3 regions of the Kocuria sp. LUK genome follow, and region 2 is predicted to be linked to each of the others. Evidence: riboswitches for the same ligand, from Rfam matches in the RefSeq annotation. Region 2 holds a riboswitch; each other region holds the start of a gene.

Region 1 (9,993 bases), on a different contig from region 2:
CCCTGGGCATCCTGGCCGTCATCGCCCAGCTCATGCAGGACCGCGGGGTGGTCAAGGCAGACTTCGACCCCCTGCGCCTGCGCGTGGGCGCGGCCCTGCTGCTGATGCTCGCCTACGGAGCCTCCGTGGGCGGGCTGCTCACCCCGGTGGGTTCCCCGCCGAACCTCATCGGCCGCGGCCTGATCGAGGAGGCCACCGGCACCCGGATCTCCTTCGCCCAGTGGATGGCTGTTGCCTTCCCGGTGTGCCTGGCCATGTTCGTGGTCCTGGCGGTCATCATGTTCCTGCTCAACAAGCCCGAGATCCGCCGGATCGAGGGCGTGGAGGAGTACATCCGCGAGCACCGCGCCGCCCAGGGGAGGATGTCCCGAGCCGAGAAGAACACCCTGCTGGCCTTCGGCATCACCGTCACCCTGTGGCTACTGCCGGCCGTCGTCAGCCTCATCAGTGGCACCGAGTCGGCCGCCTACATCTTCCTCGACGACCGCCTCGACGAGGGCATCGTCGCCGTCCTGGGTGCGGCCCTGCTGTTCATCCTTCCCACGAACTGGAAGAAGCGCGAGGCCACCCTCACCTGGTCGGACGCGGCCAAGATCGACTGGGGCACCATCGTCCTGTTCGGCACCGGCATCATCTTCGGCTCCCTGCTGGCCGCCACCGGTCTGGCCGAGACCATCGGCACCGGCGCGGCCGAGAATCTGCCCATCACCAACGTCGTGGCCATCACCATCTTCTCCGCCGTGCTGGCCGTGCTGATCTCCGAGACCACCTCCAACACGGCCTCGGCCGCGGTGATCGTCCCGATCGTCATCCCGCTGTGCCAGGCCATGGGCGTCGACCCCTTCGTCCCGGCCATGGCCGCCACGTTCGCTGCCTCCTTCGGGTTCATGCTGCCGGTCTCTACCCCGCAGAACGCCATCGTCTACGGCACCGGCGCGGTCCCCATCACCCGCATGATCCGCACCGGCCTCTTCTTCGACATCCTCGGCGTGGCCCTGATCGTCGCCATCGTCCCGGTGATGATCGCCGTCGTCGGCATCGGCGGCTGAGGCACCCCAGCAACACCCAAGACCAACGATCTCCACAGCAACACCAGTCGTCGAGGCCCCACCACCTGCGGTGGGGCCTCGACCTATGCCGCGCAAGACCAGATTCACCACCGAAGCGCACCCCAGGGGAGCCTTCGACCGGCCTCGGAGTCACCAGGAACCGATCTGCCCCAGCCCCATACATGGCCGGCCAGTCGCCACCTCCCAGCAAGTCACCGGCGCACCGCGTCATGTATGCCTCTGCCATCGTGCGTTCCCTATGCACCGACGGCCGAGGAAACCTGTCCCTACCCGGCGACAGTCCGGTCTCCGGAGTTTTCCACGACCCGCATAGCACCCGACAAGGCATGGCTCAGCCCCGGCATAGCCTGCCTGCCTACCGTTCTCACCAGTCACCCCCTTACGGACGGAGAACCCATGCACCCGCATGCCCAGCACGAGACGACGCCCCACTACGAAGGCCGCCGCCTGCCCCGCCCGGAGGAGGAGGTGGTGGACCAAGGGCTCGGTTTCGACCTCGGCACGCTGGTGAGCCGGCGGCGGGTGCTGGGGTTCTTCGGGATGGGTGCCGCCACGGTCGGTCTGGCCGCGTGTGGGGCCACCGGCGCCTCCACCGGCTCGAGTGCATCCACCTCGGCCTCGGCCACCGCGACGGCCTCGCCCTCGCCGTCGCCCACCGCCCTGGCGACCCAGGAGATCCCGGACGAGACCGCCGGCCCCTATCCCGGGGACGGCTCCAACGGCCCGGACGTGCTGGAGCAGAGCGGGATCGTGCGCAGCGACCTGCGCTCCAGCTTCGGGGACGCCACCGGGACCGCCGAGGGCGTGCCCATGACCCTGGAGCTGACCATCGCCGACCTCGCCGGCGGCGGGGTGCCCTTCGCCGGGGTGGCCGTCTACGTCTGGCACTGCGACCGGGAGGGCCGCTACTCCCTGTACTCCGAGGGCGTCACCGAGGAGAACTATCTGCGCGGGGTGCAGATCGCCGACGAGGACGGGAAGGTGCGCTTCACCAGCATCTTCCCCGCCTGCTACACCGGGCGGTGGCCGCACATCCACTTCGAGGTCTACCCCGACCAGGCCTCCATCACCGACTCCACCACCGCGATCGCCACCTCCCAGGTCGCGTTGCCGAAGAACGCCTGCGACGCCGTCTACGCCACTTCCGGCTACGAGTCCTCCGTCAGCAATTTGGCCCAGCTCACCCTGGCCACCGACAACGTCTTCGGCGACGACGGCGGGGCCAGCCAGCTCGGGGCGACCACCGGCAACGTCACCGACGGCTATGCCGTCACCCTCACCGCGGGGGTGGACACCACCACCACCCCCACCGGAGGTCAGCTCACCGGAGACGGCGCTCCGGCCGGGGCGCCCCCCGGCGGTGCCGGCGGCACCCCGCCGGCACCGCCGGCCGGCTGAGCACCGGTCCCGGCAGCCGCCCTGGGAGGTTGCCGGGACCCGTGGCCGGGTGGAACCGGTCCGTTCCCATTCCCCGCAGACAAGGAGTTCCCGATGGCCAGACTGCTCGACAACCCTATGAGCATGCTGCTGATCCTGCTGGCGGTCATGCTGCTGTTCGGCGCACCGAAACTACCCGGTATGGCCCGCAGCCTCGGCCAGTCGATGCGCATCCTCAAATCCGAGGTCACGGAACTGAAGGACGACCACCCCGCCCAGACCCAAGAGAGCATCAAGGGGTGCTCTGCACACGAGAACCAAGGGGGCACCAGGCCGCGCAGCTAGCTCGAAGGTACGAGCCGGAACAGGCCCGCGAATCATTCACGCGCTGAATAGGGGCCGAATCCCGGGTTTACATATGGCCCGGTTGGCGGCGGACCGTGCTGGGGTAAAGGGTCCGCTTTCCGGGACTGGATGAAGCGTCGGCCTGGACAGTGAGCCTCGGCTCAGTAGCATGCATCGCATGTCCATCAAGTTCGAGAACGTCGGCATCGCCGTCCGTGATCTCGACGCGGCGATCGCCTTCTTCACCGACCTCGGCCTGACCCTCGTGGGCCGGGACACGGTCAGCGGGCAGTGGGCGGACAGGGCTGTAGGTCTCGACGGCAACCACGTGAACATCGCGATGCTCCGGACGCCCGACGGCGGCGGTCGCCTCGAGCTCTTCGAGTACCTCCACCCCGCAGCGATCGAGACGGAGCCCACCCGACCCAATGCGATCGGCATGCACCGCGTCGCCTTCTCGGTCGACGACCTCGACGTGGCCCTCGAGGTCGCCGCCAGGCACGGCTGCCGCCCGCTGCGCGGCGTGGCGGTCTACGAGGACGCCTACAAGCTCACCTATGTCCGAGGCCCCAGCGGCATCATCGTGATGCTCGCCGAGGACTTGAGAAGACGCTGACGACACGTCGGCGGTCGCGTGACCCTCGACCCACGGGACGCCACCGGCCACAGCCGCCGGCACCCCTGCGGGAGGCGGCCGTCGAGGAGAGTCGACGGATGCCCGCCGTCCTCTTTGCATACGGCCGATTGCCTCGGGTGTCGGGGCGGCACCCTGAGAAGGGCGACTCGGGGGGGTGTGTCCTTGGGCATGCTCACCGCCTGCAGCGGCGTTCTCCGCGCCCAGATGCCATGGTTCATGGCACAGGAGCGAGTGGTACCGCAGGATGAGGCGCCTCGCTAGGGTGGGCCCATGGTCAAGATCTTCAGCACGGGGACCGGGCGGTTGCGGCGCGGAGAGCCGGCGCCCGGTCCTTCCGATGCTCCGTCTTCGTCCCGTCCCGAGGAGAAACCGATGGCCTCCGAAACTTTCAACGAGTTGCTGACCCGGCAGGTGGGCCACGAGTTCGCCGCCTCCCACCAGTACGTTGCGGTGGCGGTGTGGTTCGACAGTCAGGATCTGCCGCAGCTGGCGAGGCACTTCTACCGGCAGTCGCTGGAGGAGCGCAATCACGCGATGATGATCGTCCAGTACATCCTGGACCGGGACCTGCCCCTGTCCATTCCTGGGGTCGGGGAGGTGCGCAACGACTTCACCGATGTTCGTGAGCCCCTCGCCCTGGCACTGTCCCAGGAGCAGGAGGTCACCGAGCAGATCAAGGCCCTGTTCGCAGCCGCCCGGGCCGAAGGTGACGCGCTGGGGGAGCAGTTCATGCTCTGGTTCCTCAAGGAGCAGGTCGAGGAGGTCGCCTCGATGACCACCCTGGTGAACGTGGCCGCCCGTGCGGAGAACCTTTTCGACCTCGAGAACTTCGTGGCTCGCGAGCACATCGGTGACGGTGGCCACCACGGCGGCCGCGACTCGGGGATGCCGGAGGTTGCCGGGGGAGCCGTCTGACCCTGCGGGAAGGTGGTGCGGTGGCCGGAAGGCTGGGGGCGGATCGAGCCGACCCTTCGGCGCCCTGCTCCACACAGAACGGTCAGGGGGCATCAGTCCAGCTCCCATGGCACGCGGTCGTGCGGCAGCCCTGATGCACGCGATGGCCGCCACTGGTGTCAGGCGGTGTGCCGTACCGCGTGGCGCACACAGATCACGCCGTTGTCGAAGCGGCGGTGGTCCAGCAGTTCGAGGTCGAGCCGCAGGCCCCGGGGCAGCGCCGGTCTGCCGCCGCCCACGGTCACGGGGCACAGCAGCAGCACGCATTCGTCGACCAGTCCGTGCCGGAACGCCTCGGCGGCGAGGGTGGCGCCGCCGATGCTCAGGTCGATGCTGGAGGTCTCCTTGAGCTGTCGTACCGCCTCGGGCTGGAACTGCCGCTCGATGCTCGTCCGCGCCGTCGACGTTTCGTCGAGGGTGGAGGAGTAGACGATCTTGTCGGTGTCACGCCAGATCCGCGCGTACTCGCGCACGACGGCCGGTTCGGTGTCCAGCCACTCGTCGCTCTCCCAGACGCGCATCGTCTCGTACATGCGGCGGCCGTAGAGGGAGGTGCCGATGTGCCGCTCGTGCTCGTTCCAGAAGGCATGCACTTGTTCGTCGGGCACGGACCAGTCGAAGGAGCCGGTCTCGTCCTCCAGGTAGCCGTCGAGTGAGGTGTTGGCTGCGTAGATCAGCTTGCCCATGGGTGTCTCCGGTCGGACGGGGACCTCAGGTTGCGCCGTCTGGTGGGCACCGTCAAGAGCGCCCACGGTGAACGGGTCGCTCTTCCGAACGCCGCGGATGCATGACCATCGGCGATTCCTCGCCCCAGCACAACGATCTACGGTCACCGGGTCCGGCAAATCGGAAAGCCGGCAGCACCGGGAACATCTCGCGGTCGCGCTCTTGCCGGCTGATGCCGCCGGCTTCACCACCCCACGGTCGTGTTCGGCCGATGGCGGGTGAACTCCTCCAGGGCGATCTCGTCCCACCGCACTTCATCAGTCAGGTGCGGTTCCGGATCAGCCAGGTAGTGGGCCAGAACGCAGCGCTGGGCGTGTTCCTCCGCGCGGCCGGCATCCCACAGGGCGCGCAGCCGCGGGGTCCCCTCGCCCGGATCCGCACCGAGCACGGTGGTCGAGGCGGCGGTGATGTCGTTCCGGTCGGTCATGGTTCGACCCCAGGACCAGGCCCGGGACGGCGGCTTGTACGGATCGGACGACATCCCGGCGCGGAGCTGGGCGCCTGGCCGGCCACGGCGTGGAAGTCACGGACCACGTGCGGCTGGTCGCTGCAGTGCGCCGCGGCGGCGAGTCCGGCGAGGCTCCTGCCCGAGGCGGGGCGCCACGAGGCGGCAGCCCGGTGCAGACGCAGGATGCGTCGTACCAGCACTGCAGCTGAGCGGGCCGGTGCGGACGAGCTCGGTCACACGCCGCAGGTTGCCACGGTTGAGGAGCGCGGCCGGGGAGAGCCCTCCTGCGGTGCCGGCGGACGAATCCGATGGCTCCGTGCACAGCTCCCGGGGTCCGGTTGACGCCGTTCACCACGCCGTCGATGACGCCACCCCCGGCCGGGCGTCGTCTTCGCCGCGCACGACGCCGTCGACGTCGCCCTGGTCCTCCGCCGGAACATCACCGAGCCCACGATGAGGGCCGGGCGGCCGGCCGTCACAACCTGTCACAAACACGGCCCGACATCGGCCGAGCGCGACCGCCCGGCCCGAAGATTTCGCGACGTGTGGTTTTGTGACAGCCGCCCCACCGTCCGTTGGACTGCAGAGCCGTCCATCGAGTGGGATGAGCGGACCACACCATCCAGAGCGGCCGAGAGATCTGGCTCGACGACGCCGCAGCAACCAGCCAGCCGACCCCGGGACACCGGGACCGGCGGGCACGGTGCTACCGCCAGGACCGATGGAGGATCGCATGACTCACCACGCCACCCAACAGGTCCACGCCGGCCACGAGCCCGAGGCCCCCTGCCGGCCGGTGGCCGTGCCCATCCACCAGACGGCGTCCTACCGATTTCCCGATCACGCCACGGCCGCCTCGATGTTCCGGCTGGAGACCCCCGGGTTCACCCACAGCCGCACGGGCAACCCCACGGTTGCCGTGTTCGAGCACCGGCTGGCGGCCCCGGAGGGCGGCACCGGGGCCATCGGCGCCGCCACGGGACAAACCGCGCGAACGGTCGCCGAGCACCTGGCCCGGCACCCCACCGTCGGGCGCGTCCACCACCCGGCGATCCCCGCGCGCCCCGGAGCAGTCAGCACCGCGTCACCGCCGCGGCCGGAGGAACCGGCGTCCCGGAGGCCCGGACCGACGTCGTCCGGGCAGCGCCGGGGGTGCCAGGAGCATGACTGAGGCGGCCTTCGGGAGGGCAGTGCACGAGCAGCAGGCAGAGACGTTCGGGACGAGTGCGGACCCGGAAGGCAGGCCCCCGGTCCACAGTGAGGAATCGATGCAGCAGACCACCAGGACGAACGACTTCACGTTCGATATCAGCACGACCCGCTTCGACGAGGACTACTGCCCGTCGTCCAGTTCCCGGGGTACGACGAACTTCGCGAACCTGGCCCGCGGCGAGAACCGTCGCCAGAACCTCCGCAACACCCTGACCATGATCAACAATCGCTTCAACGACCTGGCCCACTGGGACAATCCCAGCCGGGATCGCTATGCCGTGGAGATCGAGATCGTCTCCGTGGACGTGCACGTCGCCGACGCCGCGGTGTTCCCCCTGATCGAGGTCCTCGACGTGCAGATCCTCGACACGCTGTCCGGTGTGCGCATCGACGGGATCGTGGGGAACAACTTCTCGTCCTACCTCCGGGACTACGACTTCAGCGTGGTGCTGCCGGAACACCACGCGAAGGTGTCCCGGTCCAGCATCCCCGATGACTTCGGCGCCTTGCACGGGAAGCTCTTCACGCACTTCCTGGACTCCGCTGCCTACCGCGAGCGGTTCGCCCAGCCGCCCGTGATCTGCATCAGCGTCTCGAGCACCAAGACGTATCGTCGGCTCGAGAACCACCATCCGATCCTCGGGGTCGAGTACCGGCAGGACGAATCCTCCTTGACCGATCGATACTTCGAGAAGATGGGACTGCGGGTCCGCTACTTCATGCCCCGCGGCGCGGTGGCACCCCTGGCGTTCTATTTCCGGGGCGATCTCCTCAATGACTACTCCAGCCTGGCACTCATCGGTCTCATCAGCACGATGGAAACGTTCCAGAAGATCTATCGCCCGGAGATCTACAACGCCAATGCGGCGGCCGGCCGCATCTACCGGCCGAGCCTGGGAAGTCGGGACCACTCGGTGACGCAGATCGGCTACGACCGCGAGGAGCGCAGTCAGCTGGCCCTCATGCAGGGGAAGTTCGCGGAGGAGCACTTCGTGAAGCCGCACCGGACCCTCCTGGAGCAGTGGGCCGCGGCCCACTCCGGACGAGAGAAGGAGACGCACCGATGAACACCCTGTTGCCCACCACCGTCGTCGGCAGCCTGCCCAAGCCCTCCTGGCTCGCGGAAAGCGAGACGCTGTGGTCCCCCTGGAAGCTGGACGGCGAGGAACTGCGCGAGGGCAAGCGGGATGCGCTGAGCCTGGCCGTGGACGAGCAGCGCCGGGCGGGCATCGACATCATCAGCGACGGCGAACAGACCCGTCAGCACTTCGTCACCACGTTCATCGAACACCTCAGCGGCGTCGACTTCGAACACCGGAGGACCGTGCGGATCCGTGACCGCTACGACGCGAGCGTCCCGACGGTCGTCGGCGCGGTGGGCCGTGAGCGGTCGGTCTTCCTCGACGACGCGAGGGCCCTCCGTGCGCGGACCAGCCAGCCCATCAAGTGGACGCTCCCCGGTCCCATGACCATGATCGACACCCTCTACGACGAGCACTACAGGAGTCGCGAAGAGCTCGCCTGGGAGTTCGCGAAGATCCTCAACCAGGAGGCCAAGGAGCTGGAGGCGGCGGGCGTCGACATCATCCAGTTCGACGAGCCTGCCTTCAACGTGTTCTTCGACGACCTCAAGGAGTGGGGCGTGGCCGCACTGGAGCGAGCGGCCGAGGGACTGCGCAGCACGACGGCCGTGCACATCTGCTACGGCTACGGCATCAAGGCCAATACCGAGTGGAAGGCGACGCTCGGGTCGGAGTGGCGCCAGTACGAGATGTCGTTCCCGCTGCTCCAGCAGTCGACGATCGACATGGTCTCCCTGGAATGCCACAACTCCCGCGTCCCGGTCGAGCTCATCGAGCTGCTCCGAGGCAAGAAGGTGATGGTCGGGGCCATCGACGTCGCCGGCGGCGCGATCGAGACCCCGGAGGACGTGGCCGGCACCCTCCGGCAGGTGCTCCGCTTCGTCGATGCGGACAAGCTGTATCCGAGCACCAACTGCGGCATGGCGCCACTGGATCGCCAGATTGCGCGGGACAAGATGACCGCTCTCGCCGCGGGAGCGGAGATCATCCGAGCGGAACTCTCCGGAGCGGCGCCCTCGACGTGACGGCCAGGGCGACGACAGTGGTGCCCTGCCCGGCGGGGTCGGCGGCGGCGGTCGAGCGGGCATCTGCCGGGACGCCGGGGCGGGTGGAGGCGGCCATGGGCACACCTCGGCAGACGTCCGGTCGGGGCAGCGCGCCATCGCCTTGGACCTGGCCCGCTATGGGTCCCGGGCTCGTCGGGTGAGGACCGTGCGCTGGAGCGACCCGTCGAAGGGGTGCAATCCTGCACGGATTGCACCCCTTCTGGGCTGTTCTCGATGGTCTCACGCCGGGTCGACACCGCGTGCTGTCACTTCGTGCACCGCGCGGGGGAGCGAGAAGATCCGGTCCGGACGGTCCGACCGGGACCAGGGACGGGAACCGCTCGCCATGTTCACACGTGTCCGTTCAGCCGGTTCACGGTCCGTCGGGCAGTCGACCCGGTGCCGGCGTGGCGACCGGTCCGCACGGTCAGCCGAAGAGCCGCTCCAGGACGTCGTGGGCGCGGTCGCTGCCGCGTTGCCGGACACCCCGGCCGGGCTCGGCCTGGACCGGGTGCTGCGCCGCACTGCCCCGGCCGGGCTTTTGCGCACGGCTGGGGACGGTGTCCTCAGCGGCGTCGAGGCGCAGGCCCCCGATCTCCGGGTTGTGGTCGGAGGCGCGGTAGGGGTCGGCCGTGTAGAGGCCGGTCACGTTGTGGTTGTGCCGGCTGCACTCCAGGCCTGCGGACTCGTGGGCGTTGATCTCCCAGACGTCCGAGCCGGTCACGGTCCCGGCCGCGGCGGGCGAGGCGAGGACGTGGTCCAGGGAGCCGACCATGCCGCCGAAGGCGTAGGAGTGCTCGCCCGCCGGAGCCAGGTTCACGTAGCGGGCCTCGTGCAGGTCTCGCATCAGGTCCTCCTGGTCGTAGGAGTTGAAGTCGCCGGTCAGGACGATCCGGTCGGTGCCCTGGGCAACGGGATCGCGGCGTTGGCGACGTTGCCGTAGTCGGTCGTCGCCCCGTCGTCGAGCAGCACCCCACGAGCCTCGTTCTCGGCGGCCTGCGCGGCCGCCTCGGCGGAGCCGGGGGCGCCGACGGCGGTGGGCTGGACCAGGGGCGTGGCGCCTGCGGCCAGCCCGATCTCCCCGTAGCGGTTGAGG
Region 2 (9,993 bases):
GGCTACTTCGCCTTCGTCATGGCCAGCGGCATCCTCTCGGTGGGGCTGCAGCTGCAGGGCTTCGCCGCCCTCTCCACCGTGCTGCTCGTGGTGTGCGCCGGCGGCTGGGCGGTGCTGAGCGCGCTCACCCTCTGGCGGCTCGCGGCGTTCCGCCGCGAGTTCCTCGTCGAGTTCCTCGACCCCCGGCGGGCCTTCGGCTTCTTCACCTTCGTGGCCGGCACCGACGTGCTGGCGGCCCGGCTGGCCACGACCGGCTGGCACGCGGGCACCGCGGCGCTGCTCGTGCTCGCCGGGTCGGCCTGGCTCGTGCTCGGCTACGTGGTCCCGTGGAGCGCCGTCCTCTCCCGGCGCAGCCGGCCCGTGGTGAGCACCGCCAACGGCACGTGGTTCATCTGGGTGGTGGCCAGCCAGTCCGTGGCCGTGGCCGCCGCGGCCCTGGACCCCGTGGTGGGCAGCGGCGCCGGGCGCCACGTCCTGTCCGTGGTCGCCGTGGTCTGCTGGTCGGTGGGGCTGTTCCTCTACGCCGCGGTGGGGGTGCTGGTCGCCCTGCGCATGATGCTCTACCGGCTGCGGCCGGTCGACCTCACCCCTCCGTACTGGGTGGCGATGGGCGCCTGCGCCATCACCGTGCTCGCGGCCTCGCGGATCGTGGAGATGTCCGACACCCCGATGGTGGCGGTGGTCCGCGGCCTCGTCGCCGGGCTGGGCGTCGTGTTCTGGGCCTTCGCCACGTGGCTGGTCCCGGCCCTGGTGGCCGCCGGGTGGTGGCGGCACCGCGTGCACGGGGTGCCGCTGCGCTACGAGTCCTCCCTGTGGAGCGTGGTCTTCCCGCTCGGCATGTACGCGGTGGCCAGCATCTACCTGGGCCGGGCGGACGAGCTGCCGCTCGTGGGCGCGGTGGGCGCGGTCTGGCTGTGGGTGGCCCTGGGCGCCTGGACGGTGGTGGCCACGGCCATGGTCGTGCACGTGGTCCGGCGCCTGGTGCTGGGCCGGCAGGACCCCGCCCCCGTGTGGCCGGAGCCGGACCCCGCGGCCCGGCCGGACGGCACCGCCTGACCCGGCCGGCCGGCACCGCCCGGCCCGGCCGGGTCAGGCGGTGAGCGCCCGCTCGAGGTCCTCGAGCTGGTCCTCGACGTCCTCGATCCCCACGGACAGCCGCACCAGGTCCACCGGGACCGCCAGCGCGGTGCCCCTGACCGTGGCGTGGGTCATCTCGGAGGGGTAGCAGATCAGGGACTCGACCCCGCCCAGGCTCACGGACAGCGCGTACAGCCGCGTGCCCTCCGCCACGGCGCGGGCCGCCGCCTCGCCCGCGGCCAGGCGGAAGGAGACGATGCCGCCGAACCCGCGCATCTGCGCGGCCGCGAGGTCGTGGCCCGGGTGCTCGGGCAGCCCCGGGTAGAGGACCTGGGCGACCTCGGGCCGGCCGAGCAGCCACTCGGCGATCCGCTGCGCGTTCTGCTGGTGTCGCTCCATCCGCAGGCTCAGGGTCTTCAGCCCTCGGGCCGCCAGCCAGCTGTCCTGGGGGCCGGCCACGGCCCCGGCCGCGAACTGCTGGAAGCCGACCGCCTCGGCCAGCGGGGCGCCGCGCCACTGCGCCGCGCCGACGACGACGGCGCCGCCGAGGACGTCGGAGTGCCCGCCCACGTACTTGGTGGTGGAGTGCACCACGGCGTCCGCGCCGAGCAGCAGCGGGTTCTGCAGGTACGGGGAGGCGAAGGTGTTGTCCACCACCAGCAGCGCCCCGGCCGCGTGGGCCAGCTCCGCCCACGCGGCGACGTCGGCGATGCCGAGCAGCGGGTTGGACGGGGTCTCGAGCCACAGCACCCTGGTGGTGCCCGGGCGGACGGCGGCGCGCACGGCGTCGGGGTCGGTGCCGTCCACGGGGGTGGAGTCGATCTGCCACGGGGCGAGCACCCTGGTGATCAGCCGGTTCGTGCCGCCGTAGCCGTCGGCGCCGAGCACCACGTGGTCGCCGGGGCGCAGGACGGCGCGCAGCAGGGCGTCCTCCGCGGCGATCCCCGACGCGAAGGCGAACGCCCGTTCACCGTGCTCGAGGGCCGCGAGCTGGGTCTCGAAGGCGCTGCGCGTGGGGTTGGAGCCGCGGCTGTACTCGTGCCCTCCGCGCAGCACGTTGATCCCGTCCTGGACGAACGTGGAGGTCTGGTGGACCGGCGGGATCACGGCGCCGGTGAGCGGGTCGGGGGCCTGCCCGGCGTGGACGGCGGTGGTCGTGAACCCCGGGGCGCGGGCGCCGGTGGGCACGGGGCCCGCCGCGGAGGTGGTGGCGGTCATCGCAGGGCTTCCTTCCGGGGCGTGCGGTCGAGGACGGCGTCGAGGGCCTGGCGCAGGTCGGCCACGAGGTCCTCGGGGGCCTCGAGGCCGACCGAGAGCCGCACCGTGGTCGCGGCGATCCCGCCGGCCCGGCGCTGCTCGGGGGTGAGCCGGCAGTGGGTCATCGCGGCCGGGTGGGCCACGAGGCTGCGGGTGTCGCCGATGTTGGCGACCAGCTTGAACAGCCGCAGGGAGTCGACGAACGGCCCCACCGCGTCGTCGGGGGCGGCGAGGTCGAAGGAGAAGACGGAGCCGGTGCCGCGCGGGAAGTCCCGGGCGGCGATCCCCGCGCCGGGGTCCCCGGGCAGGCCGGGGTGGTGGACGCGGGCGACGGCGGGGTGCCCGGCGAGGAACTCGGCCACGGTCAGCGCGGAGGCGGTGTGGCGGGCCACGCGCAGCTCGAGCGTCTCGGTGCCCTGCAGGATCTGGGCGGCGTTGAACGGGGAGAGGGTCGTGCCGAGGTCGTGGACGTACTTGGCGCGCACCAGGTGCAGGTAGGGGCTGGCCCCGGCGCACCGGTCGACCAGGCTGCGCCCGCCCCAGCGGGGCCGGGGCTCGGTGAACTGGGGCCACCGGCCGGGGCGTGCGCTCCAGTCGAAGGTCCCGCCGTCCACGACGACCCCGGCGAGGGCGTTGCCGTGCCCGCCCAGGAACTTGGTCGCCGAGTGCACCACGACGTCCGCGCCGTGCTCGAGCGGGCGGTACAGCGCCGGGGAGGCCAGGGTGTTGTCCACGACGACCGGCACCCCGGCCGCGCGGGCGACGCCGGCGATGCCGGGCAGGTCGGGGAGGGTGGCCAGCGGGTTGCCGATGGACTCCAGCAGGAACGCCCGGGTGTCCGGGCGCACGGCCGCCGCCCACGCCCCGGGGACGGCCGGGTCCACGAAGTCGACCTCGATGCCGCAGTCCGCGAAGGAGTCGGTGAGCAGGTCCACGGTCCCGCCGTAGAGCTTCTCCGAGGCCACGAGGTGCTTGCCTCCGCCCTGGCCCAGCAGGGCCAGCAGGGCCACGGCCACGGCCGCCTGGCCGGAGCCGGTGGCCACGGCCCCGGTCCCGCCCTCGAGGTCGGCCACGCGCTGCTCGAGCACCGCGACCGTGGGGTTGCCGGTGCGGGTGTAGGTGAAGCCCGGCCGGGTCTGGGCGAACATCTCCCGCGCGGTGGCGTGGTCGGGGAACTCGTAGGCCGCGGACTGGTAGATCGGCACCGTGAGGGTGCGCGGGCCCGGGTCGGTCCCGGCGCCGGCGTGGATCTGCCGGGTCGAGAGGTCGTGGTGGGTCACAGGGACGGACATCGCGGTGCTCCTCGCGCTCGCTCTTGCCCGCACCGGTCACCGGCGGAGCCACCGCCGGGGTGCGGGCCGCTTCCTCATCCGAACCACCCGATGAGCATGGGGTTGGTGCGCGGCCCAGTCGGAGCTTGGCAGCCGCGTCTCGTGAAGCGGGCACCAACCTACCGGCCCGGCCCCCCGGGACCCGGAGCGACCGCAACATGACGGAGGTGACGCCGTGTGACGTCGTCCCGTCGCCCGCAGGACGCACCGCGGGAGGACGGGCTCAGGCGCGGGTGTCGATGTCCTCGAAGATCAGGAACGTCTGGGTGTCCACGACCCCGGGCAGCTGCTGGACGTGCTCGAAGATCACCTGGCGCAGGTGGACGGTGTCCACGGCCCGCACCAGCAGCATGACGTCGAAGTTCCCGCCCACCAGGGCGATGTGGTGGACCGCCGGGATCTCCTGCAGCTGCGCGCACAGCTCCCGCCAGGTGTTCTGCTCGAGCTTGAGCGTCACGTAGGCCGAGGCCTGCAGCCCCGCCCGCACCGGGTCGATGACGGTGCTGTAGCGCAGGATCACGCCCTCCTCCCGCAGCCGGTTGATCCGGGCGTAGGCGTGGGCGCGGGAGACGTGGACGGCGGCGGCGATCGCGGTCACCGACTGGCGGGAGTCGCGGGAGAGCTCGGCGAGGATCTTGCGGTCGGTCTCGTCCAGGGGCACGGGGGTCGAGGGCACGGCGGGGCCTCCTTCGGGGCGGGGCGGCGGGGCGGCCGCCGGGGCCGCGGCGGCGGCCCCGGACGAATCCTTGTGGTCCATGCCACAGTAGAACATTTCGTCCATCCGGAATACCGCCTGTACGCCGATCTTCTGCAATATCCCGACCGCGTGGATACGAAGCGGAGCTTCTCCGCATACTTGGCGGACGGAACACGTCACGCCCACCCGCCTCCCGCGCCACGGCGCCCGGGACCGACCGAGGGGGAACCCATGAGCCAGACCGTCGAGAACGCCGAGCCGCTCGGCGGGGCCGAGGACCCGATCCTGCGCGCCTCCCGGAGCTTCGGCATCACCCCGGAGCAGTACATGCTCCCCGCCCGGGGCGAGATCCGCCTGGTGGACCCCTCCGGCCGCCTGCGGCCCCCGGAGGAGCAGGGCACCGAGCCGGGCCACGAGTACCCGCTGCCGCCCGAGGACGTGCTCCTCGACGCCTACGAGAAGCTCGTGGTGGGGCGCCGGGTCAACGACCAGAACTCCGCCCTCGTGCGCCAGGGCCGGATGGCGGTCTACCCCTCCAGCCACGGCCAGGAGGCCTGCCAGGTCGCGGCCGCGCTGTGCCTCGAGGAGCGCGACTGGCTCTTCCCGACCTACCGGGACACCGTCGCCGTGATGACCAAGGGCGTGGATCCCATGGAGGTCATGGCGATCTTCCGGGGCGAGTGGCACGGCGGCTACGACCCGCACGAGCACCGCGTGAGCATCCAGTCCACACCGCTGACCACCCAGCTGCTGCACGCGGTCGGGGTCGCCCACGCCGCGAAGCTGCGGGGCGAGGACACCGTGGTCCTGGCCATGTGCGGCGACGGCGCCACGAGCGAGGGCGACTTCCACGAGGCGCTGAACTTCGCGGCCGTGTTCAAGCTGCCGGTCGTGTTCTTCGTGCAGAACAACGGCTACGCGATCTCCGTGCCGCTGTCCCAGCAGTCGGCCGCCCCGACGCTCGCGCACAAGGCGGTGGGGTACGGGATGGCCGGCGAGCGCGTGGACGGCAACGACCTCGTGGCCGTGCTAGCGACCCTGGGCCGTGCCGTGGACCTCGCCCGCTCGGAGTCCGAGCCGCTGCTCGTGGAGGCCCACACCTACCGCATGCAGGCCCACACCAACGCCGACGACGCGACGCGCTACCGGGACGACGCCGAGGTCCAGGAGTGGATCGCCAAGGACCCGGTGACCCGGATGCGCGCCTACCTGCGCGGGGAGGGGCTGCTCGACGACGCCGGGGAGCAGCGCATCGCCGCCCGCGCCGAGGACGTCGCCGCGGCCCTGCGCGAGGGCATGAACGCCGAGCCGCGGATCGACCCGCTGGAGCTGTTCCGGCACGTCTACGCGGAGCAGACCCCGCAGCTCGCCGAGCAGGAGCGCTTCCTGGCGGACGAGCTCGCCCGAGAGGAGACCGAGAAGTGAGCACCCTCCAGGCCCCCGCCCCCGCGGCCGAGGCCCCGGCCGGCAAGCCGGTGACCTTCGCCCAGGCGCTGAACACCGCCCTGGCCGACGCGCTGTCCGCCGACGACGCCGTCGTCGTCTTCGGCGAGGACGTCGGCACCCTGGGCGGGGTCTTCCGCATCACCGACGGGCTGACGCAGCGCTTCGGGCGCACCCGCTGCTTCGACACCCCGCTGGCCGAGTCCGGGATCGCGGGCATGGCCGTGGGCATGGCGATGAACCGGATGCGCCCGGTGATCGAGATGCAGTTCGACGCCTTCGCCTACCCCGCCTTCGAGCAGGTCGCCTCGCACATCGCGAAGATGCACAACCGCACCCGCGGCGCCGTGACCCTGCCGATCGTCATCCGCATCCCCTACGCCGGCGGGATCGGCGGCGTGGAGCACCACTGCGACTCCTCCGAGGCCTACTACGCCCACACCCCGGGGCTGAAGGTCTTCACCCCCGCCACCGTCGAGGACGCCTACCTCATGCTGCGCGAGGCGATCGACTCCGACGACCCCGTGGTGTTCTTCGAGCCCAAGAAGCTCTACTGGTCCAAGGCCCCGGTCGACCTGGCCGAGCTGCGGGAGCGCTACGAGGACCGGGCGCCCGAGCCGCGCGAGGGCCGGGCGGTCGTGGCGCGCCCGGGCACGGACGCGACGATCCTCACCTACGGCCCCTCCGTGCCCACGGCCCTCGCGGCCGCGGCGGCGGCGCAGGCCGAGGGCCGCTCGCTCGAGGTCGTGGACCTGCGCAGCATCGTGCCCTTCGACGACGAGACCGTCGGGGCCTCGGTGCGCCGGACCGGGCGCGTGGTGGTCGTGGCCGAGGCCCCGGGCTTCGCGTCCGTGGCGGCCGAGATCGTCGCCCGTGTGCAGGAGCGCTGCTTCCACTCCCTGGCCGCCCCGGTGCGCCGGGTCACCGGCTTCGACATCCCCTATCCCGCTCCCAAGCTCGAGGAGCACTACCTGCCCAGCGTCGACCGCATCCTCGACGCCGTGGACGACCTGCAGTGGGAGGACTGACCATGACCGTGAGGACGTTCACCCTGCCGGACCTCGGCGAGGGACTGACCGAGGCCGAGCTCGTCACCTGGCTCGTCCGGGTCGGCGACACCGTGGCCGTGGACCAGCCGATCGCCGAGGTGGAGACCGCCAAGTCCGCCGTGGAGGTGCCCTGCCCGTTCGCCGGGACGGTGCACCGGCTGCACGGGGACGCCGGGCAGACCCTCGACGTGGGGGCGCCGCTGATCTCCGTGGACACCGGCGACCGCGCCGGCACCCCCGCCCCCGAGGGCGGGGGCCCCAAGGGCGGGCAGAGCTACCGCGAGGAGGAGCGCGCCGGGGCGGACCCGGCCGCGGGGGCCGCCCCGGGCGACGACGACGGGGGCTCCGGCAGCGTCCTGATCGGCTACGGCACCCCCGGTGGTGCCACGGGCGGGCGCCGGCGGCGGCCGAAGCGCTCCGCGGCCCCGGCCGTGACGGCCGCGCCCGCCTCGGCGACGGTCACGTCCGCGGCCACCGCCGCCGCCCACGACGCCATGGCCTCCGCGCCGCGCCTGGCGCCCACCGTCGTCTCCCCGATCGTGCGCAAGCTCGCGAAGGACCGGGGCCTGGACATCGCCACCGTGCGCGGCTCCGGGCCCGGCGGGCTGATCCTGCGCCGCGACGTCGAGGCGGCCGCCGCCCCGGCGGCACCGGTCGGCGCGCCGGCGGGGGACGCCGCGGCGGCGTCGCCGGCCGACCCGGCGCCCGAGGGCCCGGCCGTGGACGCGCGCACGGGCCTGCGGGTGGCCGGGCGCGTGCCGGTGAGCGGGGTCCGCAGGGTCATCGCCCAGGCCATGACCCGCTCGCGCGCCGAGATCCCCGAGGCGACCGTGTGGGTCGACGTCGACGCCACCCGGCTGCTCGAGCTGCGCGCCGAGCTCAAGGCGCAGGACCCCGAGCGGGCCCCGGGGCTCATGGCGCTGATCGCGCGGTTCGTGCTCGCCGGGCTGGCCCGCCACCCCGAGCTCGCCACACGGCTGGAGACGCGCGAGGACGGCAGCCAGGAGATCGTCCGCTTCGACGGCGTGAACCTCGGCTTCGCCGCCCAGACCGACCGGGGGCTCGTGGTGCCCAGCATCCGCGACGCCCACACCCTCTCGGCCCGGGGCCTGGACGCCGAGCTCAAGCGGCTCACCGCGCTGGCGCGGACCGGGAAGGCCTCCCCGGCCGAGCTGTCCGGCTCCACGTTCACGCTCAACAACTACGGGGTCTTCGGCACCGACGGCGCCGCGGCGATCATCAACCACCCGGAGGTCGCGATCCTCGGGGTCGGGCGGATCATCGACCGCCCGTGGGTCGTCGACGGGCAGCTGGCCGTCCGCAAGCTCACCCAGCTCTCCCTGGCCTTCGACCACCGCGTGTGCGACGGCGGGGCGGCCGGCGGGTTCCTGCGGATGGTCGCCGACGCCGTGGAGAACCCGGTCTCGGTGCTCGCCGATCTCTGACGGTCCCGGCGTGGAGCGGGGCCCGGGGCGCACGCCCCGGGCCCCGTTCCCGTCCCACGGCCCGGGCCGTGCGGTCCGGTGCCGCCGGCCGCGGCTCAGCGCCCGAGCGCCCACGCCCAGATCAGCAGCATGGTCACGAGGAAGCCCGTGAGGTAGTTCAGCCACAGGAACCGCCGCCAGCCGCGGTTGGCGCGCTCGCAGTCCGCGTCGGTGATCGAGCGGAACGGCACGAGGTTGGCGAGGTACGGCAGCACGAGCAGCGCCGCGAGGGGCCCGGGCCACGGGACGAGCAGCAGCAGCAGGCCGGCCACGAGGTAGAAGGCCCCGGCGGCGAGCACGGTCGGGCGCGCCCCGAGGACCGTGGCGATCGAGGAGAGCCCGCCCTCCCGGTCGGCCTGCACGTCCTGCACCGCGCCGAAGGCCTGGGAGGCCATCGACCACAGGAAGAACGCGGCGCACAGCGCCACGGTGCCCGTGGACCACCCGGCCCCGGCGAGCACGAGGCCGTGGACGGCCGGGGAGACGAAGTGGGTGGCGGAGGTGGCCGAGTCGAGGAACGGCACCTCCTTGAACCGCAGCCCCTTCAGGCTGTAGGCCACCACCGCGAAGAGGCTCACGAGGAGCACGAGCGCCGCGGCCGGCCCACCGGCGGCGAACAGGTACGCCAGGAACGGCAGCGCGACCAGCACCGACCCGGTCAGGACCATCCGGTGCTCCGAGCGGTCCACGAGCGCGCCCTCGACCCCGCCCTTGCGGGGGTTGCGCAGGTCGGACTCGTAGTCGAAGACGTCGTTGATCCCGTACATCGCGAGGTTGTAGGGGAACAGGAAGAACAGGGTCCCCACGACGAGGTCGAGGTCGACCCGGCCGGTGGTCATGACGTAGGCGGCCGCGAACGGGTAGGCGGTGTTGACCCAGGACACGGGCCGGGAGGTCGCCACGAGGGTGCGCACGGTCGAGGCGACCCGGCCGCGCTCCCCCAGCCCCCACCACAGCGCCGGCAGCAGCAGCAGCCCGGCCAGCGGGTAGGCGAGGTCCTCGACGGGCACCAGCCCGATCCGCAGCCCGGTGATGTGCCCGTCGCCGTAGTCGAAGAACCCGGCGGCGATCATGAGGTTGTCGAAGACGACCGTGAGCGCCGCGAGCACGGCGAAGGAGAGCCCGAGCACCGCCGCGGCGCGCCCCCGGGGCGGGGCGGGGGACGGGGCGCGCACGAGCAGCACGGCGGGCACGAGCGCGAGGGCCAGGAAGACGGGGATGACGAGGGCGTAGGTCACGGCCGGCTCCCCTCCCGGGCGTCCTCGCGGGCGGGCGCGGCGGCGCGCCGCGCGAGCGCCTGCTCCACGAGGCGCACCGTGTTCATGATCAGGTAGCACAGGAAGGCGAGGAAGACGACCTCCTCGACCGGCACCTGCGGGGCGACCAGCCACCCGGTTGCGTACCGGCTCTCGCTGTGCAGGAAGATCCCCAGGAGGATCCCCGCGGCGTCCCAGGCGAGGAAGAACACGAGCCCGGCGAGCAGCACGAGCGCGGCCCGGCGGGGGTCTGCGGCGAAGAACAGCCGCTGCCGCACGTCGAGGACCACCATCCCGGCGAGGCTGAGCAGCAGGAAGCCCAGGTAGGCGAAGGGCAGCAGCGCGCTCACGGGGCCGGGTCCGCCGGCTCGGGCAGGGGTCCGGTGGAGGTGTCCCCGC
Region 3 (9,993 bases), on a different contig from region 2:
CTCCTGGATCAGCAGACAGGACCTCACTGAGCTGGCGGCGCCGCGCGCCGCCCCCGGCGAGGCCCGGGGCGGGCGGCGCCGGCGCACGACGCCCGCGACCCGAGGAGACCCCGTGCCGACCGACCCCGCCCTCGCCCGCCGCGACCTGCTGTGGCTGCGCGAGCCCCTCGCCGTGCTCACCGGCGACGACACCGCCGACCGGGACGCCGCCGCCGCGGGCGGCGTCGTCGTCGACACGGCCGCCGGCACGGTCGTGGAGCTCGTGCCCGCCGGCGGGACGCCCGCCGCCGGCCCGTGCACCGTCCTCGACGCGCGCGAGCACGTGCTGCTGCCCGGGCTGATCAACACCCACCACCACTTCTTCCAGACCCTCACCCGCGCCTGGGCCCCGGTGGTGGACGTCCCCCTGTTCCCCTGGCTGACCCGGCTCTACCCCGTGTGGGCCCGGCTCACCCCCGAGGACCTGCGCCTGGCCACGACCGCCGCGATGGCCGAGCTGCTGCTGTCGGGGTGCACCACCGCCGCCGACCACCACTACCTGTTCCCCGACGGCATGGAGCACTCGGTGGACGTGCAGGTCGAGGCCGCCCGCGCCCTGGGGATGCGCGCCGTGCTCACCCGCGGCTCGATGAGCCTCGGGCGCCGCGACGGCGGGCTGCCCCCGCAGGAGACCGTGCAGGAGGCGGGGACGATCCTCGCCGACAGCGCCCGGCTCGTCGCCGCCCACCACGAGCGCGGCCCCGGGGCACGGATCCAGATCGCGCTCGCCCCGTGCTCGCCGTTCTCCGTGACCCGCGAGATCATGCGGGACACGGCCGTGCTCGCGCAGGAGCTGGACGTGCGCCTGCACACCCACCTCGCCGAGACCGTCGACGAGGAGCAGTTCTGCCGGGAGCGCTTCGGGCTGCGCACCGTCGACTACCTCGAGTCCACCGGCTGGCTCACGGACCGCACGTGGCTGGCCCACGGCATCCACTTCGACGACGACGAGGTGGGCCGGCTCGGCGCCGCCGGCGTCGGCGTGGCCCACTGCCCCAGCTCGAACATGCGCCTGGCCTCCGGGACGTGCCGGGCGCTCGAGCTCGAGGACGCCGGGGCGCCCGTGGGCCTGGGCGTGGACGGCTCCGCCTCCAACGACGCCTCCAACCTCCTGCTCGAGGCCCGCCAGGCGCTCTACGTGCAGCGGCTGCGCTACGGCGCCCAGGTCGGGGTGCGGCAGGCCCTGGGGTGGGCGACGCGCGGGTCCGCCCGGCTGCTGGGCCGGGAGGACCTCGGGGTCCTCCGCCCGGGCGCGCAGGCCGACCTCGCGATGTTCCGCCTCGACGGGCTGCGCTTCTCCGGCGCCCACGACCCCCTCTCGGCGCTGCTGCTGTGCGGGGCCGACCGGGCCGACCGGGTCATGGTCGGCGGGCGGTGGCTCGTGACGGACGGGCGGATCGAGGGCCTGGACCTGGAGGAGCTGATCGCCGCCCACACCGCGGCCGCCCGCCGGCTCGTGGGCTGAGGTCGGCTCCCCGCCGCACGCCCCGGCTAGGCTGGCGGGACGACCGAATCCACCGACCCGAGGAGACCAGCGTGACCCTGACCCGTGCGGAGCGGACCACCGGCGTGCTCGAGCGCCGCCTGTTCGGTCCCGGCCCGTCCAACCCCTACCCCGAGGCCACCGAGGCCCTGGCCCGGCCCCTGCTGGGCCACCTCGACCCGGCGTTCCTGGAGATCATGGACCGCGCCTGCGAGGGCCTGCGCCAGGTCTGGGGCACCGCCAACCGGCGGACGCTGCCGCTGAGCGCCACCGGCTCGGCCGGGATGGAGGCCGCCTTCGTCAACACCGTGGCGGAGGGCGACGTCGTCGTCGTGGCCGTCAACGGCCTCTTCGGCGAGCGCATGTGCGACGTCGCGGCCCGCTGCGGCGCCGAGGTCGTGCGCGTGGACTTCCCCTACGGGCAGCCGGTGGACCCGCAGCGGGTCGCCGAGGCCCACCCCGCCCCCAAGGTCATCGCCGCGGTCCACGCCGAGACCTCCACCGGCGTCCGCTCGGACATCGCCGCCCTGGGCGAGCTCAAGGGGGACGCGCTGCTGCTCGTGGACGCGGTCACCTCGATCGGCGGCAGCGAGCTGCGCGCCGACGACTGGGGCGTGGACATCGGCTACGCCGGCACCCAGAAGTGCCTGGGCGTGGCCCCGGGCCTGGCGCCGTTCACGATCTCGGACGCGGCCTTCGACCGGCGCGTGCCGCACCCCCGCTCCTGGTACCTGGACCTGGGGATGCTCGGCGGCTACGTGGGCGAGGCCCAGGGCCGGGCCCGGACCTACCACCACACCGCCCCGACCGCGATGATCGCCTCCCTCGACGCCGCCCTCGAGCGGATCCTCGACGAGGGCCTCGAGGCGGTCCGGGACCGCCACCGGCGCGCGGGCGAGGCCCTCCAGGCCGGGCTGCAGGAGATGGGCCTGGAGCTCTTCGCCGCCGAGGGCGCCCGGCTGCCGCAGCTGACCACGGTGAAGGTGCCCGAGGGCGTGGACTCCGCGCGCGTGCGCGCCCACCTGCTCGAGCACTTCTCCCTCGAGATCGGCGCCGGGGTCAAGGAGCACGCCTCGAGCGTGTGGCGGATCGGGCTCATGGGCCCCAACGCCACCGAGGAGTCGGCGGCGTTCGTGCTGGACGCGCTCGGCCGGGCGATCCGCGAGGCCTGAGACCCTCCGGCGCGGGCCCGGCCCCGGACCCCGCTCTCCTGCGGGGTCCGGGGCCGGGCCCGTTGCGGGTGCGCTAGCGCGCCGCGGGCACCGGGCGGAACCCGGCGCCGTAGTGGTCGGGGGCCAGCCGCGGCCCCTCGCCCAGCACCGTCTCGCGCAGCGTGGCCCCCGGGGCGGGCTCCTCCAGCAGGCCGCGGCGGCGCAGCTCCGGGCTGACCAGGCGGGCGAAGCGCTCGAAGTCGCCCGGCCGCACGGCGGCGTTGACGTTGAAGCCGTCGACGTCGGCCACCCGCGCCCACCGCTCCAGCCCGTCGGCGACCGTGGCGGGGGAGCCGGCCAGCACGGGCCCGCGCCCGCCGATGCTCACGAACTCGGCCAGCAGCCGCGGGGTCCACACCCGGTCCGGGTCCAGCGTGGTGAACGACGCCAGGGCCGACCGGTTGCCGTCCGTGGTCACGTGCTCCAGCGGCTCGTCCGGGTCGGCCCCGGAGAGGTCCACCCCCGTCCAGCCGGCGAACAGCGCCAGGGCCGCCTCGACGTCCACGTGGCGGCGGTAGTCCTCGAGCCGGGCCAGGGCCTCGGCGTCGGTGTCCGCGACGACGACGTTGACGTTGGAGAAGACCTTCACCCGCCGCGGGTCCCGGCCCCGGCCGGCGGCCTCCGCCCGCACGGCCCGCACCCACCCGGCCGTCTGCTCGGCGGTGGGGCCGCTGAAGAACACGGCCTCGGCGTGCTTGGCGGCGAAGGCCCGGCCCCGGGTCGAGGCCCCCGCCTGGAAGAGCAGCGGGGTGCGCTGCGGCGAGGGCTCCACGAGGGCGGGGCCCGGGACGCTGAAGCGCTCGCCCTCGTGGCCGATGCCCCGCACCCGGGAGGGGTCCACGTAGACGCCGGCGGCGGGGTCGGCGACCACGGCGTCGTCGTCGAAGGAGGACTCCCACAGCCGGTAGACCACGTCGAGGTACTCCTCGGCCCGGTCGTAGCGCTCGTCGTGGGGCACCTGGCGGTCCTGGCCGAGGTTGCGGGCGGCGGAGTCCTGGTAGGAGGTGACGATGTTCCACGCCACCCGCCCGCCGGTGAGGTGGTCCAGGGTGCTCAGCCGCCGGGCGAGGGCGTACGGGTGCTCGTAGCTGACCGAGGCGGTCACGCCGAAGCCGATCCGCTCGGTGACGGCCGCGAGGGCCGGCACGAGCAGGAGGGGGTCGAGCATCGGGAACTGCACCCCGCCGCGGGCCGCGGCGTCCCCGCTGCCGCCGTGGACGTCGTACTGGCCCAGGACGTCGGCGAAGAAGATCCCGTGGAACCCGCCGTCCTCGAGCGTGCGCGCGAGCCGGGTCCAGTGCGCGAGGGAGGTGTAGTCCCGGGAGCGGTCCTCGGGGTGGCGCCACAGCCCGGGGGACTGGTGCACGGGCACGGCCATCTCGAAGGCGTTCAGGAGCAGGGGGCGGGGCTCAGACGAGGGCATCGGCGGCCTCCTCGGGTCGTCCGGGACCGCCGGCGGCCCCGGGGGCGGTGCGGCCGGCGGGGGTCCCGGCCGCGGGGGCGTCGGGGGCGGGGCCCGACCCCGACGCGGACCCCGGCCCGGACCCCGGCGCGGACGCCGGATCCGTCACCGGGTCGGCCGCGGCCAGGGCCGCGACCACGCTCAGCGCGGCGAGCACGCCCACGTAGGCGCAGATCAGCCACGGGCTGCCGCCGCCGAGGGCCAGCAGGGCCGCGGCGATGAACGGGGTCATCCCGCCGGAGACGATCGTGCCGACCTGGTAGCCGAGGGACACCCCGCTGTAGCGCAGGTGCACCGGGAACTGCTCGGCGAACCACGCCGCCTGCGGGCCGTAGATCGAGTCGTGCAGCCAGTTCATGACCACCAGGTACACCAGGGGCAGCAGCACGAGCGGGCCGAGGTCCAGGAACAGGAAGTAGGGCCAGATCAGCACGGCGGTCGCCGCGGCGGAGACCACCGCGAGCCGGCGCCGGCCCCAGCGGTCCGAGAGCCAGCCCCAGAACGGTCCCGAGGCCAGGCCCACGGCCGAGGCGACGAGGATCGCGATCAGCCCCGCGGAGGAGTCCCCGCGCCGGTCGGCGAGGTAGGTGAGGGTGTAGACGGTCAGCACGGAGTACATGGCGGGCTGGACGGTGCGCAGCCCGATGGTCACGAGCACCCCGCGGCGGCCCTCGCGCAGCACCTGGCGCACGGGCGAGGTGGCGACCTCGTCGCGGGCGCGCAGCTCGCGGAACTCCTCGGCGTCGTCCACCCCGAGGCGGATGAGCAGCCCGATCGCCACGAGCAGGGCGCTGGCGAGGAAGGGCAGGCGCCAGCCGAAGGCCTGGAACTGCTCGTCCGTCAGCAGCAGCTGCACCAGGGCGAACGCGCCGGTGGCCAGCAGCATCCCGGCGGCCGAGCCGATCTGGGTGAAGCTGCCGAACAGGCCCCGGCGGGACGCGGGGGCGTGCTCGACGGACAGCAGGGCGGATCCGCCCCACTCGGCCCCGGCGGAGAGCCCCTGCAGCAGGCGCAGGGCCACGAGGGCGGCCACGGCGAACCAGCCGGCGGTCGCGAACGTGGGCAGGGCGCCGATCAGGGTCGAGGCCACCCCCATGGTCAGCAGCGAGGCCACCAGCAGCGCCTTGCGCCCGATCCGGTCGCCCAGGTGGCCGGCGACGATCCCGCCGAGGGGCCGGACGAAGAACGCGATGGCGAAGGTCGCGAACGAGGCCAGCAGCGAGCCCAGCTCCGAGTCGGAGGGGAAGAACTGCTTGTTGAACACCAGCGCGGCGGCGGTGCCGTAGAGGTAGAAGTCGTACCACTCGATGGTGGTGCCGACGAAGGCGGAGGACAGCACCCGCTTCTTGCGCAGCAGCGACCGGCCCACCGAGGTGGAGCCGTGGGGCGGGGGCGGCGCGACGGGGCGCGGCACGGTCATGGGATCTCCCTGGGGGCGGGCGGCTCGCACGAGACGCCGTACTTACCCGCGCGGTGGTGACACGGGCCGAATCCTCACCTGGGGCACCCCGCTACAGCGTCGAGGGTTGCCGTCCGGCCAGCCAGGGCTTCGCACCGGAGCTCATGATTCTCGGGGACGACGCTAGGGGCCGGGTCCGCCCTGCGCCCAGCCGTGCGACGACGTGTCACGGCCCGGCCCGTCATGACGTCACACTTGCGTCCGGAGCCCGTGCCGGTCCACGACAGGGGGCCCGCCCGGTCCTGCCCGCGGGGCAACGGCGCCCGGGCACGGGGAAGGGCACCGGCCCGGGGCGAGGAGGCGGGTCCTCGTCCCGGGCCGGTGCCCTGCCGCGGCGGGGAGCCGGGCTACTTCTCCCAGGGCGCGGGCACGGGGAAGTAGCGCTCCAGGAACTCGCGCATCCGCTCGGCGCGCTCGGCGGCGGGGACCTCCGGGAAGCTGCCGTCGTTGAGGCAGAACATGTCGAGCCCGCGCTTGGCCAGCAGCCGCTCCATCCGCTGCAGGCCGGCCTCGGTCGTGGTGTCCACGTAGGCGGTGCGGGCGGTGTCCTGGGTCACGGCCCGCCCGGCCAGCAGCGCGTAGTAGTGGTAGAGCGAGTTCGTCACGGAGATGTTGCCCGCGGCGCGGAACCGGCTGGCGGCCGTGCGCCGGAACTCCTCCGGGAACTCCTCCTCGAGCTCGGTGACCACGCTGCGGCGCAGCGGCGCGGCGCAGTGCTCGAGGTGGCGGGTGGTGATCCGCCCGAAGCGCTCCCACAGCAGCTTCCGGTTGACCCGGGCCGCGTTCTCGAACCCGGAGCGCTCGGGGTGGCCCTCGCCCAGGCCGATGCGGGTGGAGGCCTCCACGAACTTCGTGACCCCACCGGGGGAGAAGAACAGGGACGGGCCGATCTGGCGGCCGAAGAACATGTCGTCGTTGGAGTACAGGAAGTGCTCGGCGAGCCCCTCGATGCGGTGCAGCTGCGCCTCCACCGCCTGCGAGTTGTAGATCGGCAGCACGGAGGTGTCCTCGAAGAACTCCTCGCTGCGCACGATCCGCACCCGCGGGTGCTCGGCCAGCCAGGCCGGGGGCGCCGAGTCGGTGGCGATCCAGACGGTCCGCACCCAGGGGGCGAACATGTGCACCGAGCGCAGCGCGTACTTCAGCTCGTCGACCTGCCGGAAGCGGGCCTCGTGGTCGTCGCCCTCGCCCACGACCGCGTCCTCCATGTAGGAGGCCCGCACCCGCCGGTACTCGGGGTCGGAGCCGTCGACCCACGAGAAGACCATGTCGATCTCGAAGTCGATGTCGCTCGCGTGGTCGGCGAACATGTTCTCGATCGTGGCCCACTGCAGCCCGAAGCGCTCCACGGTCCCGCGCACGGCCTCGGCGCGGGAGACGCTGCGGCGGGTCAGGGAGTTCTCCACGGGCAGGCGGATCTCGTCCCGGCCGAACTCCCACAGCTCGATCTGCACGCCGGTCGCGGCCCCGTAGTAGAGGCGGGAGCGCTTGGCGTAGTGCGGCCGGTAGAGGCGGAAGACCCGGGCGTTGCGGCGGTGGGAGAGCTCCCCGTCGGCGAGCAGCTCGGAGGTCTTCTTCTTGGTGTCCATGGGCTTGACGTAGTACGGCTCGCCCTCCGCGGCGGCGACCAGCGCCTCCCGCAGGCGGGTGCGCTCGCGCAGGTCGACGGCGACCACGGGCCGCTCGTCGTTGCCGCGCACGAGCAGGTGGTCGATCCCGGCGGCGTCGAGCACGCCGCGCAGGAACAGCAGGTTCTCGACCATGACCTCGTACGGGGTCCGGTCGGTGATCCGCAGGGCGAAGCGGCCCTTGTAGCGCACGACGTCCTCGCGCTGCTCCAGCGCGGCCGCGGACGCGCGCGAGGCGCTGCGGAACTCGTCGCCGTCCGTCCCGTCCTCGGGGGCCGGGAAGTAGGCGGTGTCGAGCACAGTGGTGTCGATGGTGGTCTCCTCGTGGTCGGTGCCGCGGCTGCGGCGCTCCCAGGATAAGACCTCGCCCGCCCCGGCGGTCAGGCCCGGGGCTGGCAGCGCTCGCAGAACCACACGGCCCGGTCGCGGGGCGGGCCGGGGCCGGGGCGGCCGGGCTCGAGCTCGGCGTCGTCGATGCGGGCCTCCGTGATCCTCGCCCCGCAGCGGCGGCAGGGCTGCCGGCCCCGGCCGTAGACCCAGAACTGCTCCCCGCGCCGGGCCGGGCCGCCCACGGTGGAGCGCTGGGAGCGGTCGCGGTTGACGTGCAGCAGCCGGTGCGAGAGGTCCACGAGCGCCCCGAGGTCCGGGACGTCGGCGACCGCGGTGAAGGGGTGGACCCGGCCGAGGAAGAGCACCTCGTTGCGGTAGACGTTGCCGATCCCGGCGAGGTTGCGCTGGTCCATCAGCGCCGCCCCGATCCGCCGCCCCGGCACCGCGGCCAGCCGGCCGAGCGCCGCGGCCCGGTCCCAGTCGGGGCCCAGCAGGTCCGGGCCGAGGTGGCCCACGACCTCGTCCTCCCCGGCGGTGGCGACGAGGTCGAGCATCCCGAGGTCGAAGCCGACCGCCTGGGCCCGGGCCGTCTCCAGGACCGCCCGGGCCTGGTGGCCGGGACGCCGCCACCGCGCCCCGCGCGGGTAGACGTGCCACATGCCCTCCATGAGCAGGTGCGAGTGCAGGCTCAGCGGGGTCAGACCCTCCGGGCCGCCGTCGGTGCGCACCAGCAGGTGCTTGCCGCGGGGCACGACCTCGGTGACGGTCCGGCCGGAGAGGTCGGCGGTCGCGACCGACGGGAAGCGCAGGTCGCTGCGCACGAGCACCTGCCCGGCGAGGGCGCGGTGCAGCAGCGCGGCCTGGCGGTAGACGGTGTCACCCTCGGGCACGGGGTCCTCCTCCGGGTCGGGGCCCGGGCCGCGGCGCGCTCACCGGCGCATCCTCAGCCCGCGCGGGGTCGAGTAGAACCCGCCGGCCAGCAGGGCCTCGCGCACGGCGGTCTCGAGGGGGCCGGGGCCGAGGACCTCCGCGCCGTTGACCTTCTCCACGGTGAGCTTGTCCACGGCCCCGCGCCGGACCGTCTCGACCACCGCGGGACCGGCGGCGGCCACGGCCGCGGCGTCGTCGTCGAAGACGAGCACCGTGCGCCCGCCGCGCTCGACGTAGAGGACCAGCGCCCCGTCGACCAGCACGACGACGGCGCCGGCCTTGCGCCCGGGCCGGTGCCGGCCCGGGGCCGCCGCACCCCCGTCCGGGGCGGGGGCGGCCACCGGCTGCGGCCACTCCAGGGCGGCCCCGTACGGGTTGGCGGGGTCGGTCGCGGCCAGGGCCAGGACCACCGGCTCCTCCCGGCGGACCTGGTCGTCGGTGCTGAACCCGCGCAGGTGGTCGACCGTGGCCGGCTGGGCGAACTGGGCGGCGCCGAGGCCCTCGACGAAGTAGCCGCGCCGGGCCCGGCCGGTGTCCTCCAGGGTGGAGAGCACCTTGTACATCGTGGCGAAGCCGCCGGGGACCTCCTCGACCGCCACCGGGCCCCTGGTCACGACCCCGTAGCGGTCCAGCAGCAGCTCGGCGGTGGCCGAGGCGCGCAGCGTGGGCTCCAGCGGCTCGGGGTCCAGGCGGGACCAGCGCCCGGCCACGAGGGGGGCGTCGTGGCGCTCGAGCACACCGGCCCCCGCTCGGCCCGCGGCAGGCCCGCCGGTGCCGGGGCGCAGCCGGGCCGCCCCGCGCCGGACGGTGGAGCGGCCGCGCGGCGCGCGCGGCTTGTGCCGGTGGGCCGCCTGTCCGCCGGCGAGCAGCGAGCGCACCGGCAGGAACGTGTCGTTGGTGACGAGCCCGGCCCACACGAGGTTCCACAGGGCCGTGGTCAGCTCCCCGGCGGGCACCGGGTCCCCGGTCGCGTCGAGGCGGGCCAGCAGCTGGGGGAAGAACCAGGCGCCGCCGGTGCCCAGGGCCTCGAGGACCCGCCGCTCGAGGGCGGAGTCGAGGAACGCGGCACGCTCGGCGAGGACCTCGGCCGGCGGCAGGGTGAGGGCGGCGGCCTCGCTCAGGTGCAGCGACACCCACCCGTCGTCGCCGGCGAGGGACCCTGCCCCCGCCCACAGGACCTCGCCGGAGGCGGTGAGCTCGTCCAGCAGCTCGGGCCGGTAGTCGGCCACGCGGGCGGCGAGCACGAGCGGCTCCCACGCCGAGGCGGGCACGGCCGTGCCCGCGAGCTGGTCGACGACCGTGAGCACCCCGTCCTCGCCGCGCAGCTGGTTGCCGCGGCCCACGTGCTGCCAGGCGGGCAGGAAACGGGCGTAGACCCGGCCCGCGACGGGCTCGACGTCGCGGCGCAGCGCGGCCAGCGACCGGCGCCGGATCCGGCGCAGCACCTCGGC

Evidence for each region. Region 2 has a riboswitch for S-adenosylmethionine ahead of LQU92_RS14025 (O-acetylhomoserine aminocarboxypropyltransferase/cysteine synthase family protein). Riboswitches for the same ligand answer to the same signal wherever they lie in the genome.
Region 1: linked by a shared signal. The riboswitch ahead of LQU92_RS01285 (PLP-dependent transferase) and the one ahead of LQU92_RS14025 (O-acetylhomoserine aminocarboxypropyltransferase/cysteine synthase family protein) in region 2 are both predicted to bind S-adenosylmethionine.
Region 3: linked by a shared signal. The riboswitch ahead of LQU92_RS09435 (MFS transporter) and the one ahead of LQU92_RS14025 (O-acetylhomoserine aminocarboxypropyltransferase/cysteine synthase family protein) in region 2 are both predicted to bind S-adenosylmethionine.

The regions. Positions count from the first base shown of each region.
Region 1 is NZ_JAJMZI010000001.1:280,464-290,456, reverse strand. It holds gene LQU92_RS01320 (DASS family sodium-coupled anion symporter) at 1-1,049, shown strand, start outside; gene LQU92_RS01315 (intradiol ring-cleavage dioxygenase) at 1,467-2,468, shown strand; gene LQU92_RS01310 (twin-arginine translocase TatA/TatE family subunit) at 2,562-2,792, shown strand; gene LQU92_RS01305 (VOC family protein) at 2,971-3,408, shown strand; gene LQU92_RS01300 (ferritin) at 3,802-4,344, shown strand; gene LQU92_RS01295 (dihydrofolate reductase family protein) at 4,503-5,069, opposite strand; gene LQU92_RS01290 (hypothetical protein) at 5,294-5,536, opposite strand; SAM riboswitch class I at 6,173-6,285, shown strand; gene LQU92_RS01285 (PLP-dependent transferase) at 6,291-6,728, shown strand; gene LQU92_RS01280 (DUF1852 domain-containing protein) at 6,826-7,836, shown strand; gene LQU92_RS01275 (methionine synthase) at 7,833-8,876, shown strand; partial or broken gene LQU92_RS01270 (endonuclease/exonuclease/phosphatase family protein) at 9,325-9,825, opposite strand; gene LQU92_RS01265 (hypothetical protein) at 9,780-9,993, opposite strand, start outside.
Region 2 is NZ_JAJMZI010000008.1:38,492-48,484, reverse strand. It holds gene LQU92_RS14035 (tellurite resistance/C4-dicarboxylate transporter family protein) at 1-1,056, shown strand, start outside; gene LQU92_RS14030 (cystathionine gamma-synthase) at 1,090-2,295, opposite strand; gene LQU92_RS14025 (O-acetylhomoserine aminocarboxypropyltransferase/cysteine synthase family protein) at 2,292-3,626, opposite strand; SAM riboswitch class IV at 3,641-3,773, opposite strand; gene LQU92_RS14020 (Lrp/AsnC family transcriptional regulator) at 3,889-4,341, opposite strand; gene pdhA (pyruvate dehydrogenase (acetyl-transferring) E1 component subunit alpha) at 4,594-5,787, shown strand; gene LQU92_RS14010 (alpha-ketoacid dehydrogenase subunit beta) at 5,784-6,833, shown strand; gene LQU92_RS14005 (dihydrolipoamide acetyltransferase family protein) at 6,836-8,299, shown strand; gene LQU92_RS14000 (prenyltransferase) at 8,395-9,576, opposite strand; gene LQU92_RS13995 (lycopene cyclase domain-containing protein) at 9,573-9,944, opposite strand; gene crtI (phytoene desaturase family protein) at 9,941-9,993, opposite strand, start outside.
Region 3 is NZ_JAJMZI010000004.1:317,824-327,816, forward strand. It holds gene LQU92_RS09420 (8-oxoguanine deaminase) at 113-1,504, shown strand; gene LQU92_RS09425 (alanine--glyoxylate aminotransferase family protein) at 1,576-2,694, shown strand; gene LQU92_RS09430 (LLM class flavin-dependent oxidoreductase) at 2,768-4,156, opposite strand; gene LQU92_RS09435 (MFS transporter) at 4,143-5,615, opposite strand; SAM riboswitch class IV at 5,649-5,764, opposite strand; gene LQU92_RS09440 (stealth family protein) at 6,002-7,417, opposite strand; gene LQU92_RS15325 (DNA-formamidopyrimidine glycosylase family protein) at 7,663-8,502, opposite strand; gene LQU92_RS09450 (DEAD/DEAH box helicase) at 8,542-9,993, opposite strand, start outside.